2 regions of the Fictibacillus sp. S7 genome follow, and region 2 is predicted to be linked to the other one. Evidence: riboswitches for the same ligand, from Rfam matches in the RefSeq annotation. Region 2 holds a riboswitch; the other holds the start of a gene.

Region 1 (5,923 bases), 650 kb from region 2:
CCGGATGACATTTTCATGGGTTTCTTTGCAAAGAAGACCTTCTTCTTTCAGCTTCTCACAATATGGACGGGCCGCCTCGCTCAGCTCCACGCCAATAAATAACCCTCGGCCACGTACTTCGGTAATCTTCGGATTCTTAATAGACGTTAACTCATTCAAAAAGTGCTCGCCGAGCTCAAGGGAACGGCTCACCAGGTTTTCTTCTTCTATAACCTCCAGTGAGGCAATGGATACCGCTGAAGCCAGTGGGTTGCCTCCAAATGTGGAGCCATGGCTTCCTGGATTGAACACCCCAAGAATATCGTTGTCAGCAGCTACGCAGGAAATTGGCATTACCCCGCCGCCCAATGCTTTTCCGAGAATGTACACGTCAGGAACAACATCTTCCCAGTCGCAGGCAAACAGCTTTCCGGATCGTCCCAAACCAGATTGAATTTCATCCGCGACAAAAAGGACATTGTTTTCCCGGCAAAGCTCACGAGCTTGTTTCAGGAAGCCTTCAGGAGGAATGACAATGCCGGCTTCTCCCTGAATGGGTTCCAAAATAAAAGCAGCCGTATTCGGTGTGATGGCTTGCTTCAACGCTTCGAGGTCACCGTAAGGAATCAACTTGATTCCTGGCAGCATCGGACCAAATCCTCGTTTGTACTCTTCATCAGAAGACATGGAAACGGCCGTCATTGTACGTCCGTGGAAGTTTCCTTCGCAAGCAATGACTTCCGCCTGATTGGCTTGAACACCTTTCACGTCATACGCCCAACGGCGGACCGTTTTAATTGCGGTTTCAACTGCTTCTGCCCCTGTGTTCATCGGCAATACCATATTTTTGCCTGTGAGTTTCGTTACTTTTTCATAAAAGTTTCCAAGCTGGTCATTATGAAAAGCACGTGAAGTCAGGGTGATGCGGTCTGCCTGGTCCTTTAACGCCTGAATGATCTTCGGATGCCGGTGCCCCTGGTTCACGGCTGAATATGCGCTCAGCATATCCATATATTTGTTGCCTTCCGGATCATAAACCCATACGCCTTCGCCTTTGGAGATGACAATTGGAAGTGGGTGATAATTCTTCGCCCCGTATTGTTCTGTTTTGGAGATGATGTTTTCTGTTTTAATCATATCTCTCACTCCAATCTTAGTATTGTGAATTCTTTTACATTATAGCAATGAAAAGGCTTTCTTCCTAGCCTTACTTCCGCTCGTGAAGCGCGCCGGCACGCTTCATGGTATAGTAAAGTGAAGGATTATACACAGGAGGAAATAAATATGTTACACTTCCACGTTTTTTCATGGGCGGCTGCGCTTGTTTTATTTTTTCTGACTTATACCCTATACAAAAGAAAAAATAAAAAAATTTCCCGCATTTTGCATATGATTCTCCGTCTTCTGTACATAACTACCATCTTTTCTGGTGGGATGCTTATCTATCAGTGGATCCAGGCAGGTGCGGTAAATATGGGACCGCTCATTATTAAAGGGATCCTGGGTCTGGCAGTTATCGGCTTGTTTGAAGTGATGCTGCTGGGTGCAAAACGAAATGAGGATAAAAAGTCCCGCTGGATTACGCTCATTTTGGCATTGGCCCTTGTCTTTTATTACGGATATTCAGTTTTGCCAATGCATTTTTAAAAAAAAAGAAAAAGTTCGTACCCCCAGGAACTGTCATGAAGGAGTACGAGCTTTTTTGTATGTGGTTATTTTTTTAATTTCGCCAGTGCTTTCTTATAATTCCCGCGGGCAATGCCTTTTTCCGTAATAATGGCTGTGATGTACTCGTGAGGCGTTACATCAAAAGCTGGATTGAAAACTTTTACCCCTTTAGGTGCAATAGGCACACCTTGTACATGGGTGATTTCCTCTGCAGGACGTTCTTCAATCGGAATGTCATCGCCAGTCGGGGTGTGCAGGTCGATCGTTGAAAGGGGAGAGGCAACATAAAAAGGAATGCCAAGCGCCTTTGCCTGGAGTGCAAGTCCGAACGTCCCGATTTTATTGGCTGTATCTCCATTGGCAGCAACCCGGTCACATCCAACGATTACAGCACTGACCTGTTTTGTTTTTAATGTATGAGCAGCCATGTTATCCGTAATCAGCGTAACGTCAACTCCGGCCTGTTTTAATTCCCACGCGGTTAATCGGGCTCCCTGGAAAACGGGGCGTGTTTCATTGGCGTATACCGAGAGATTCCATCCCTTTTCTTTTGCCAAATAAAGAGGAGCGAGCGCCGTACCATATTTTGCCGTTGCAATCCCGCCTGCGTTGCAGTGGGTCATGAGGCGGTCGCCGTCGCTTAGCAGGGTTAATCCGTTCTCGCCGATTTTGCGGCAAATCTCCTCATCTTCCTTCTGAATCAGAAGGGCTTCCTGTTCAATGCGTTCAACTGCCTCTTTCGTCTCGCGGACATTGGCAACCGAAGCTGTAATGCGGTCAAGTGCCCAAAATAAATTGACAGCCGTAGGTCTGGATGTCGAAAGAAAAGCGGTTTGACGGTTCAACTGTTCTTTAAATTCAACGAAAGAAAGGGAGGTGTGGCTTTTTGCCCAAAGAACGATTCCAAAGGCGGCAGCAATTCCAATGGCCGGAGCACCTCTCACGTTCAATTTTTTGATGCAGTCCCAAACCTGTTCAATGGTGGTGACATTAATATAAACCGTATGATGGGGCAGCTGCTGCTGATCCAAAAGAAGCAGGTGATCCCCTTTATAGCGTAAAGATGAAATTTGCGTTTCTGTTGTACTCATATAAATTAAACACTCCTGATGCTGGTAATAAATTCTTCAATATTTTTTATTCGTTGTTTGTTCTTGATCCAATCCCGACCGAGTTTAAGAGCCTTCTTTTTAAGGATGATTTGTTCATCGAAATCAGCAATGGAATCCAGGTCTGCAACATGAGCCAGGCCAATGGTCCGGCGGATGACTTCACAGCCCGCGAAACCGACCATATCTGTAAATATGCTCTCCAGGACTTCATCTTCAAAACCCGGGAGTTTGGTTGCCAGCTCCACACCCTCGTTTCTCCAGAGTTCTTTGTATGTATCCGTAAAGGTAATCCATGTGTCTCTGATTAAGCCGGAAAGGTACAGCTGGTATTCGGCCCGTTTTTCTCCGTCTTTGATATGAGCCCGCTGAGCGATATGGTTCATTGCGATATTCGCAAAAAAGTGAGCGATATCAAATCCTTGTGGACCGTAGTAGGCAAATTCAGAGTCGATAATTTTGGTGGATTCCTCTGTTACAAAAATACTCCCTGAATGCAGATCTCCATGAAGCAATGCTTCGGCATGTGTCAAAAATTTAAGTTTGAGCCGGGCCGCTTTGTTTCTTAGGCCCGAATCATTCCAGAGTTCTGAAACGGCATCCTGCAGTTCTGCAGGATAATCATTGGTTTCAATATTATAAAATGGATCGGTAAACACGAGATCTTCGGTTATTTTGCATAGCTCAGGATTGGTAAACTGCTGGACCAATCTTTTTTTCTCAAACGGATGTAAATAAAAATCACTGGTGTAGAACAGGTTTTTCGCAATGAAAGTTCCAATATGTTGAGCCAGGTTCGGGTAGGTTACTCCATCAATCAAGCCTTTGCGCAGAATCACATGAGAGGACAGATCCTCCATGACAGTAACGGCCAGGTCGTTGTTGGTATAAAGGACTTGGGGAACATGTTCAGACGCGAACTCAGCAAATTTTTTCAGTGAATCACTTTCAATACGTGCCCTGTCCAGGGTAAGCGGCCAGCTCTCTCCAACGACTTTGGCATAAGGGAGCGCCTGCTTGATAATAACCGATTTTTGGGTAGACGGTTCGACCAGCCGGAATACAAGATTCAAATTGCCGTCACCGATCTCATTGACCTCAATGGATCTGTAATCACTGAACAGGCCGAGTTTTTGGGATAGTTCGATCACGGTTTGCTCATTGAGCGGTGTGTAGGCTTGTTTTGTTGACGTTGCCATAGGGTTTACCTCCGAAGGATAAATGTAAAAAAGGCCTCTTTTCTTGAAGAAAAGAGGCCTGGATGTATAGTTTCCACGCCTCTTATCTTGCAAAGCTTAAGCTTTGCTGGAATTAGCACCGTGCCATACTGGAAGTCCAGGCTTCAAATAAAGACGCCCCATTTCACAATGGTATTACGGTCGGTTGCTGGGTTTCATCGGGCCAAATTCCCTCCACCTGCTCTTGATAAGAGACATTCATCATTAAGTTGTTAGAAAACACAGAATGCAATAATAATTTACAATGGCTATCATACAGCTTTCAAAGGAAGCTGTCAATTGCAATTTTCAAGAAGATTAATAGTGTTCGGGTCTGCGGTCCTCAAAAATGGGGATTCTGCTTCTGACTTCATCAACGAGATCCGTCTCGATCTCGGCAAATAAAATGGTTTCATTTTCACCATCTGCTTCAGCGATGACGTCTCCCCACGGATCGATGATGATCGAGTGGCCGGCAAAGGCGTTATTGTTATCCCGGCCGATTCTGTTGCATGCGATCACAAAGCATTGGTTTTCAATGGCTCTCGTAATTAAGAGATTTCGCCAGTGAGAGAGCCTTTGGGCAGGCCATTCGGCCGGCACGAACAGAAGGGAGGCACCATCGAGAACATGGGCGCGGATCCATTCCGGAAAACGGATGTCATAACAGATGACTCCTGCAGCCGGAATGTTCTCCAGCATAAAATTCCCCTTGGTGGAACCGGGGGCAATGAACTTCTCTTCCTGCATAAGGCGAATCAAATGCAGTTTGCTGTACTCTCCAATCTGCTCACCCTCGCGATTAAAGGCGTAAAGTGTGTTAAAAATGCCATTGTCTGTTTTATTGGCAACAGAGCCGGCAACGATATTGATGCGGTGCTGCCGTGCTAAACCGCTCATCAGCTTTTTCAGATTATCCCCGTTGGCGTCTCCAATTTCAACAAGACGCTCCAAATCATAGCCGGTCGTCCAGAGTTCCGGCAGTACGACGATATCTGCGTTTTGTTTTGAGGCTTCTTCAATTCTTTGTACGGCTTTCTTAATATTCTCTTCCGGCAATCCGAGCTGGATGTCCATTTGGATCAGTGCTACATTCAGTTTCATGCGTATCCCCCATTAAAACGTTTTGACAGATTTTCAATAAGCGTATAACATATTGGATTAGAATTTCAAGAAAATTACGAATGACAGGATGTGTGAATGTGAAACGTTTCCAGCAAGCAGATGCGTTAAAACGCCTGCCTGAACAATTTTTTGCCAAGCTTGTGGGAAAAGTGAGTGCGGTTGCCGCACAGGGGCATGATGTGATTAATCTCGGACAGGGAAACCCTGACCAGCCGACACCTCCTCATATTGTTGCTGCCTTGCAAGAGGCAGCGGTTAATCCTCAGTACCACAAATATTCTCCTTTTCGGGGATATGATTTTTTGAAAGAAGCGGTAGCTGTTTACTATAAAAATGAGTTTGGGGTAGAGGTTGATCCCAAAAAAGAAGTGGCTGTGCTGTTTGGCGGAAAAGCTGGTCTCGTAGAAGTTGCACAGTGTTTTCTGAACAAAGGAGATACTGCTTTAGTTCCGGATCCGGGTTATCCGGATTATTGGTCAGGCGTCGCCATGGCGGAAGCAGAAATGAGCATGATGGCGCTGAAAGAGGAAAATGACTTTCTTGTCGACTATAACGAAATTGATAAAGAAACGGCCGACCGTGCCAAATTAATGTTCCTCAACTATCCAAACAATCCAACAGCAGGTGTTGCCACTCCGCAATTTTTCAAGGAAACCGTGGACTTTGCCAAAAAGCATGATATTCTGGTCGTTCATGACTTTGCCTACGGAGCCATTGGGTTTGATGGAGAAAAGCCCGTCAGTTATTTGCAGACGCATGGTGCCAAAGAACAGGGAATTGAGATTTATACATTGAGTAAAACGTATAATATGGCAGGCTGGAGAG
Region 2 (5,923 bases):
CGCCGAAATCAAGAACAACAAGGACAGCCAATAACGAAGAACACGCCCTGATTTCAGGAGCGTGTTTTTTTGATTTTGTTGTATGCTAGAAAGAAGAATAGGGGGTGCGGGAATGCTGATATGGGAACAGAGCGGGCTGGAGAAAGTGATGGATGAACTAGAGATTATGAACTCCAATCCATTTTATAATGAGCTGTTTTACGGGAAAGGCAAAGTGGACCCGAAGGATGGCAAGCCGTGGCTGGGTTTCCTGATGGTTGCCAAATCCTGTCAAAACCAGGGATTGGCAAAAAAGCTTTATACGGAATGCGAAAATGAGTTAAGAAAGACGAAGCTCCACGTATTGCGGCTCGGAATCTTAACGGGTAATGCTCCTGCGTTGAGCTTTTGGAGCGGAATGGGCTTCAGAGAAATCGAAATTAAAGAAAACGAGGGGGGGAAAATACATATTTTTGAAAAACAATTTTAACCCTTCTGATGCTCCTCCCTTTTTCCTAAACTGCCAATTTTCCACATATTGATGGTCAGGCGTGCATATCTTCATTGGTATGAAAAAAAGTTAAACTGCCTTAATATGTGCTTAATCATTGCGGGTTAAAATGGCAGGGAAAAGGAATAGGAGTGGAAAGGTATGAAGACATACTGCTTTTTGCAGGAAAAAATGAATTCCAGAACAATATCAAAGCTTGTTCATAAAGCGAACGAATTTGAAGAGTGTCAAATCTATTTCGAATTCGATAACTGCCAGATGAATGCCAAAAGCATGTTAAGCATGAGTAAACTCTCAGGCATGGCTGGCTTGTGCTGTATAACAGCGCAAGGACAGGATCAGCAGGATGCCCTTGAAGGAATACGTGAGATTTGTGCAGGAAAATTAGTGTAGCCTTATGCGCCTGAAAATTCCTGGGACCCTTTAATGGCTTTGGCCATCACTTTTACAGATTTTGCTTTTCATATCGCTGCGAGTGAAAGTTTCAGTGGAACGGTAATCACCAAATCCTTCATCATGGCTCTGGTGCCTTCACTGCTGATCATGTTTTATCTTGAACGGAAAAATAGGTCCAGGAGCGGTTGACGCTCTTCTTCCTCCATGATAAAGTAAGACTAATTTAAAAAAGCTTATCCAGAGCGGTGGAGGGAAAGGCCCGATGAAACCCGGCAACCTTCAGGCAGATTGTCTGAAAAGGTGCCAAGTCCTTCAAAGGTACAACTTTGAGCGATAAGAGATGAAACCGGAATGTAACTCTCTTATCATCGATAAGGGAGTTTTTTAGTACTAAAAAAGTCATTTGCTACATAACATGTTTCAATCTCATATGTACTCTTATCCAGAGCGGCGGAGGGAAAGGCCCTATGAAGCCCGGCAACCTACAGGCATATTGCCTGAAAAGGTGCTACTACCTGCAGGAGAAATCCTGGATGATAAGAGGAGGCCGTGACGCCCTCTTCTTAGGAAGGGGGCTTTTTTCATTTCGGAGCTATTCTCGAGAGGTAAGCTTATCCAATCAAACAAAGGGAGAGATATCATTGAGTGAAATTAAAATTGCATTGCTGGGACTGGGAACTGTGGGAACCGGGGTATATTCCTCATTGTTAAAAAGAAAACCTGAGATTGAACAGTTGCTGGGAAAAAAGATCCGTCTGTCAGGAATATTGATTAAAAATCCGGCAAAACCGAGGTCCGACTTTCAGAAAGCGCCATTATACTCAGAGTTTGAAAAAATTCTGGGTAAAGAGGCGCCAGATGTGGTCATTGAAGCCATCGGGGGAATTGAACCGGCCAAAACGTACATTACCCGGTCACTGGAAGCAGGGTGCCATGTAATTTCCGCCAACAAAGACCTGATTGCCCGTCATGGAGAAGAGCTAACAAGCCTTGCGAAAGCAAGAGGAGCACGCTTTGTATATGAAGCAAGTGTAGGCGGCGGCATCCCGGTGTTAAGGACACTGAGGGAGCTTTTGCGAATCAATAAAGTACAGCACGTGGAGGGAATATTGAATGGAACGTCCAATTTTATTCTCTCGCACATGAGAACAACTGGATCTACGTTCCCGGAAGCTCTGGAACTCGCCCAGCAAAAGGGATATGCAGAACCTGACCCGACGAATGATATTGAAGGGCTGGATGCTTTTTATAAAGCCATGGTGCTGAGTAAGTGGATTTATGGTGAACAGCCGTTATGGGAGGAAGCCGAGGTAAAGGGAATTGGAAATGTGCGTCTTGAGGAAATACAGCTCGCAGAACAGCTTGGACTGCGCCTAAAACATCTGGTGCTCCTGGATGACAGTCTCGAGCTGAAGGTGAAACCGGTGTTGGTAGACAGTGAACATCCGCTTTATGGAGTGGAAGGAGTGGACAATGCGGTCCGTATTCAGACGGATCTTCTTGGCTGTTTAACCTTACAGGGACCAGGTGCAGGGGCTGAAGCAACAGCAAGTGCCATCGTGGAAGATTTTTTATCCCTGTATGAGACGGGCAGCGTTTATCAGGACAAACCGGCCGTATCTGAAGTCGTTCATAAGAAACAGTCCAAAGAGGGAACAACCTATCTTTTGTTTGGTGAAAAAGAACACATTTCGGGAGATACAATTTCTGCACTGCAGCTTCAAGGAGCAGTACTTGATACGGTTTCCCTGCCGGATTCCTCTCTCATCGCGTTCCTGTACGCTGGAGATTTGCCTGTAAGCACATTGCATTTCACCAGCATTTATCCTGTGAGACTCTCGGCTGCAAGCGAGGTTGCTGAGGAAGTTCTATTATAAAAAAATAAAAAGATCCAGGCGGACAACCGCCTGGATCTTTTTTGCTGCTTGAACGATTAGCAGCTGCTGCTGCTTTCACAGCCGCCGTGGCCGTGACCGGACCAGCATGAACAGCCGATGATGATCAAGAGGATGAACAATACGATGATGATCGCAAATCCTCTTCCGCCGCCATAACCGTAACCGCCGTAACCGCCGCATCCGCCGCCATAACCATACCCATAAGAAGCCGTTGACACAGGTACGTTTAACGGAGCGTTAATTGGTGCATTAATCGGTGAGTTTGCATACATTTAAAATTCCTCCTTTAATATCCAATTCCAACATTCTCGATACAGTATATGTAGGAGGCATCACTCGGTCTGGACGTTTGCCTTGTTGGCAAGCCTAATTACCGTGCAATGAAAAACGCACACTTTAGGGGAAACCAAAAGCGTGCGTGCAGATTACTGCGCGAGCAGTGCTTCTATTTCTTTTTTCATATCCTTCGGTGAGGTTTGAGGAGAATGGCGGGATACGACTGCTCCTTGTTTGTTCACCAGGAATTTGGTGAAGTTCCATTTAATTGCCTTTGATCCTAAAATCCCGGGTGCTTCACTGGTTAAGTAGGTAAAGAGAGGGTGTGCATGATCGCCTTTTACATCCACCTTGGCAAACATCGGGAAGGTCACTCCGTAATTCAACTGGCAAAATTCCTGGATTTCCTCTTCATTTCCAGGTTCCTGGCCAGCAAACTGGTTGCATGGGAACCCCAGGATCTCAAGACCCTGATCTTTGAATTCATCGTAAAGCGCCTGAAGTTCCTTATATTGCGGAGTAAATCCGCACTTACTGGCTGTATTGACGATAACCAATACCTTACCTTCATACTCCTGAAGTGATTTTTCCTCGCCCATGATTGTCTTCGCATGATATTCGTAAACAGACATAGCATCCTCCCGTATGTACGTATTAACATTCATAGTAATAGTGTAGTAGTTTTATGGCCGAAAAGAAAATAAAACGCTTTCTTTTTCAGGGACTAATAGCATGGGACCAGGGTTGCTATTTAGTTACATGGAATCATTTTATGGTCAACAAACAATAAAAGACAAAATATTCCTTCAATTCACTTTATACTGTAACTAACTTACATATTTTGCATAACAGTCGATTATTGGAGGCGATAAAATTGAAAAGTCGAAAGACAAAGAAAAAGCTCATAGCTGTGTCGATGGCTGCTGCCATTCTGCTGCCTTTGCAGCTAGCTACCGTCCATGCGGCCAGCCCTTCCACAACGGCAAAGAATGAAGCCATGGTGGTAAAAATCCATCTGAAGAACCGTGCGGACCTGGACAAACTACTAAGCTATGGAATTGATCTTACGGAAAACCTTGACCAGCATGCAGGCCAGGGAATGGAAGCTGACGCTATCCTGACCAAAGAAGAGATGGAAATTTTGCAATTAAGAGGGTACAAGACGGATGTTATTTCCACCCAGCATGAAATTCAAACCTTGAGGCAGGAGCGCCAATTTACGGTTCAGCAGGAAAAAGACCTGGCAGCAGCCAAGGACAAGGTTACCATTTTACGAGCCAACTATTTTACAAGCCAGGGCGGCAAATTCCTGTATGTCGAGGCGAAGACGGATGCAGGCTCTCTCAACTCAACCGTACTTACCGCAACATGGGACAAAGGAAAGAATACGGCACCTGGATCAGGTGGAACAGCAGCGCTTGAACGAATAGAGGACGCGGATGTCTATATGTATCATTCGATGCTGCTGCCAGTGGACACCCGTCCTTCAACCGTTAACATTACGAGCAGTCTTGGCGGCATCATGGAAGCAAAAGTGACTGACTGGATCGGTGGCAAAAAACCAACTCCAGGTAAACATTATGTATCGGATTTTACAGACCATTATATGACCCCAACCGAGCTCGATCAGCGGATCAACAAGCTGGCAAAGCAATTTTCCAGTATTGCGGAAATTGTGGAGCTGCCATATGAGACCAATGGTTACCGCAGAAAGGCACAGACAATAATTGGAGATCAGGCGAATCCCGCTTCGGCTGTCGTCATTACCTCGAAAAAGTGGGGCCATGAAGGCGGAAACAGCATCAGCCTCCAGGCAGTAAAGCAGGAGGGCGCAAATCTTCCGCTGTCCATTGATACAAAGGAAAACACGATTGTTGTCAAACTGGCGACTGATCCCGCCGGACAAAGTTCGAGTAAAGCAAAAGACGTGATTCAAAAAATTAACGCAGAGGCAGGAAGTCTCGTTACCGCCACCTCCTTTAGAGGCAGCAGTGGAGAAGGTCTTGTAGCCTCAACGGAAAAATTGAAGCTCACGGATGGCTTAAAAGCGCCGGAGTCGATTTCGCGCGAACCGCATACAATGAAAGCAATTCGGATCGGAAAACATCGGGATGGCTCGAAAGCCGGCGTTCTCCTTTATTCACAGGAGCATGCCCGTGAGTGGGTGACACCGCTCGTATCCGTGGAAACGGCGGAAAGATTGCTCAGAAACTACAGTACAGACAAAGCGACACGCAAGTTGCTGAATAACCTTGATATTTTTATCGTCCCTTCTGTCAACCCGGATGGAGCCACCTATTCTTTTTATGATTATAACTGGCAACGAAAGAACATGACCAATCATTGCGGCCCCGAGAAATCGGACCCGGCTCTCCGCAATACATGGGGTGTCGACCTGAACCGCAATCACGGAACCGGTTCGGTGTATGATGGGTATCTTGGCTCTTCGACAGATTGTCAAAGCTCGGTTTACGGAGGACCTACAGAGCAGTCAGAACCCGAAGCCAAAAATTTGATCTGGCTGGCCGATGAAAATCCGAATGTGAAGTTTGCCATGAATGTCCACAGCTACGGCGGCTATTTCATGTGGCCTCCGGGAGCGTACAAAGCTCTTGGGAGGGAAACATTGCCGCGTCCGACTGCCGGACAGGAAGCCTTCTTCTGGAGCGCGTCGGAGCGGATTCTGCAGCAAATAAAGGAGTATCGCGGAACGACCATTTTGCCAGGACGCACGGGTCCTGTACCGGATGTGTTGTATTCTGCAGCTGGAAACTCGGCAGATGCCCTGTGGTATAACAATCGCATTTATGCATGGGATTTTGAGGTGGGCGCCGATTTATGGAACGCCCAGGAGAGAAAATGG

Evidence for each region. Region 2 has a riboswitch for S-adenosylmethionine ahead of DMO16_RS10820 (homoserine dehydrogenase). Riboswitches for the same ligand answer to the same signal wherever they lie in the genome.
Region 1: it holds a riboswitch for S-adenosylmethionine, as region 2 does, so the genes downstream of both, mtnK (S-methyl-5-thioribose kinase) here and DMO16_RS10820 (homoserine dehydrogenase) in region 2, are expected to answer to the same signal.

Annotation. Positions count from the first base shown of each region.
Region 1 covers NZ_QJKL01000001.1:1,465,385-1,471,307, reverse strand. Annotated here, with positions in the region: gene DMO16_RS07475 (ornithine--oxo-acid transaminase) at 1-1,116, opposite strand, end outside; gene DMO16_RS07470 (DUF1516 family protein) at 1,264-1,626, shown strand; gene mtnA (S-methyl-5-thioribose-1-phosphate isomerase) at 1,692-2,738, opposite strand; gene mtnK (S-methyl-5-thioribose kinase) at 2,744-3,955, opposite strand; SAM riboswitch class I at 4,035-4,188, opposite strand; gene DMO16_RS07455 (carbon-nitrogen family hydrolase) at 4,292-5,077, opposite strand; gene DMO16_RS07450 (pyridoxal phosphate-dependent aminotransferase) at 5,176-5,923, shown strand, end outside.
Region 2 covers NZ_QJKL01000001.1:2,112,426-2,118,348, reverse strand. Annotated here, with positions in the region: gene DMO16_RS24280 (hypothetical protein) at 1-34, shown strand, start outside; gene DMO16_RS10830 (GNAT family N-acetyltransferase) at 113-469, shown strand; gene DMO16_RS10825 (HPr family phosphocarrier protein) at 632-883, shown strand; SAM riboswitch class I at 1,117-1,226, shown strand; SAM riboswitch class I at 1,322-1,429, shown strand; gene DMO16_RS10820 (homoserine dehydrogenase) at 1,528-2,763, shown strand; gene yjcZ (sporulation protein YjcZ) at 2,820-3,002, opposite strand; gene DMO16_RS10810 (glutathione peroxidase) at 3,210-3,692, opposite strand; gene DMO16_RS10805 (M14 family metallopeptidase) at 3,935-5,923, shown strand, end outside.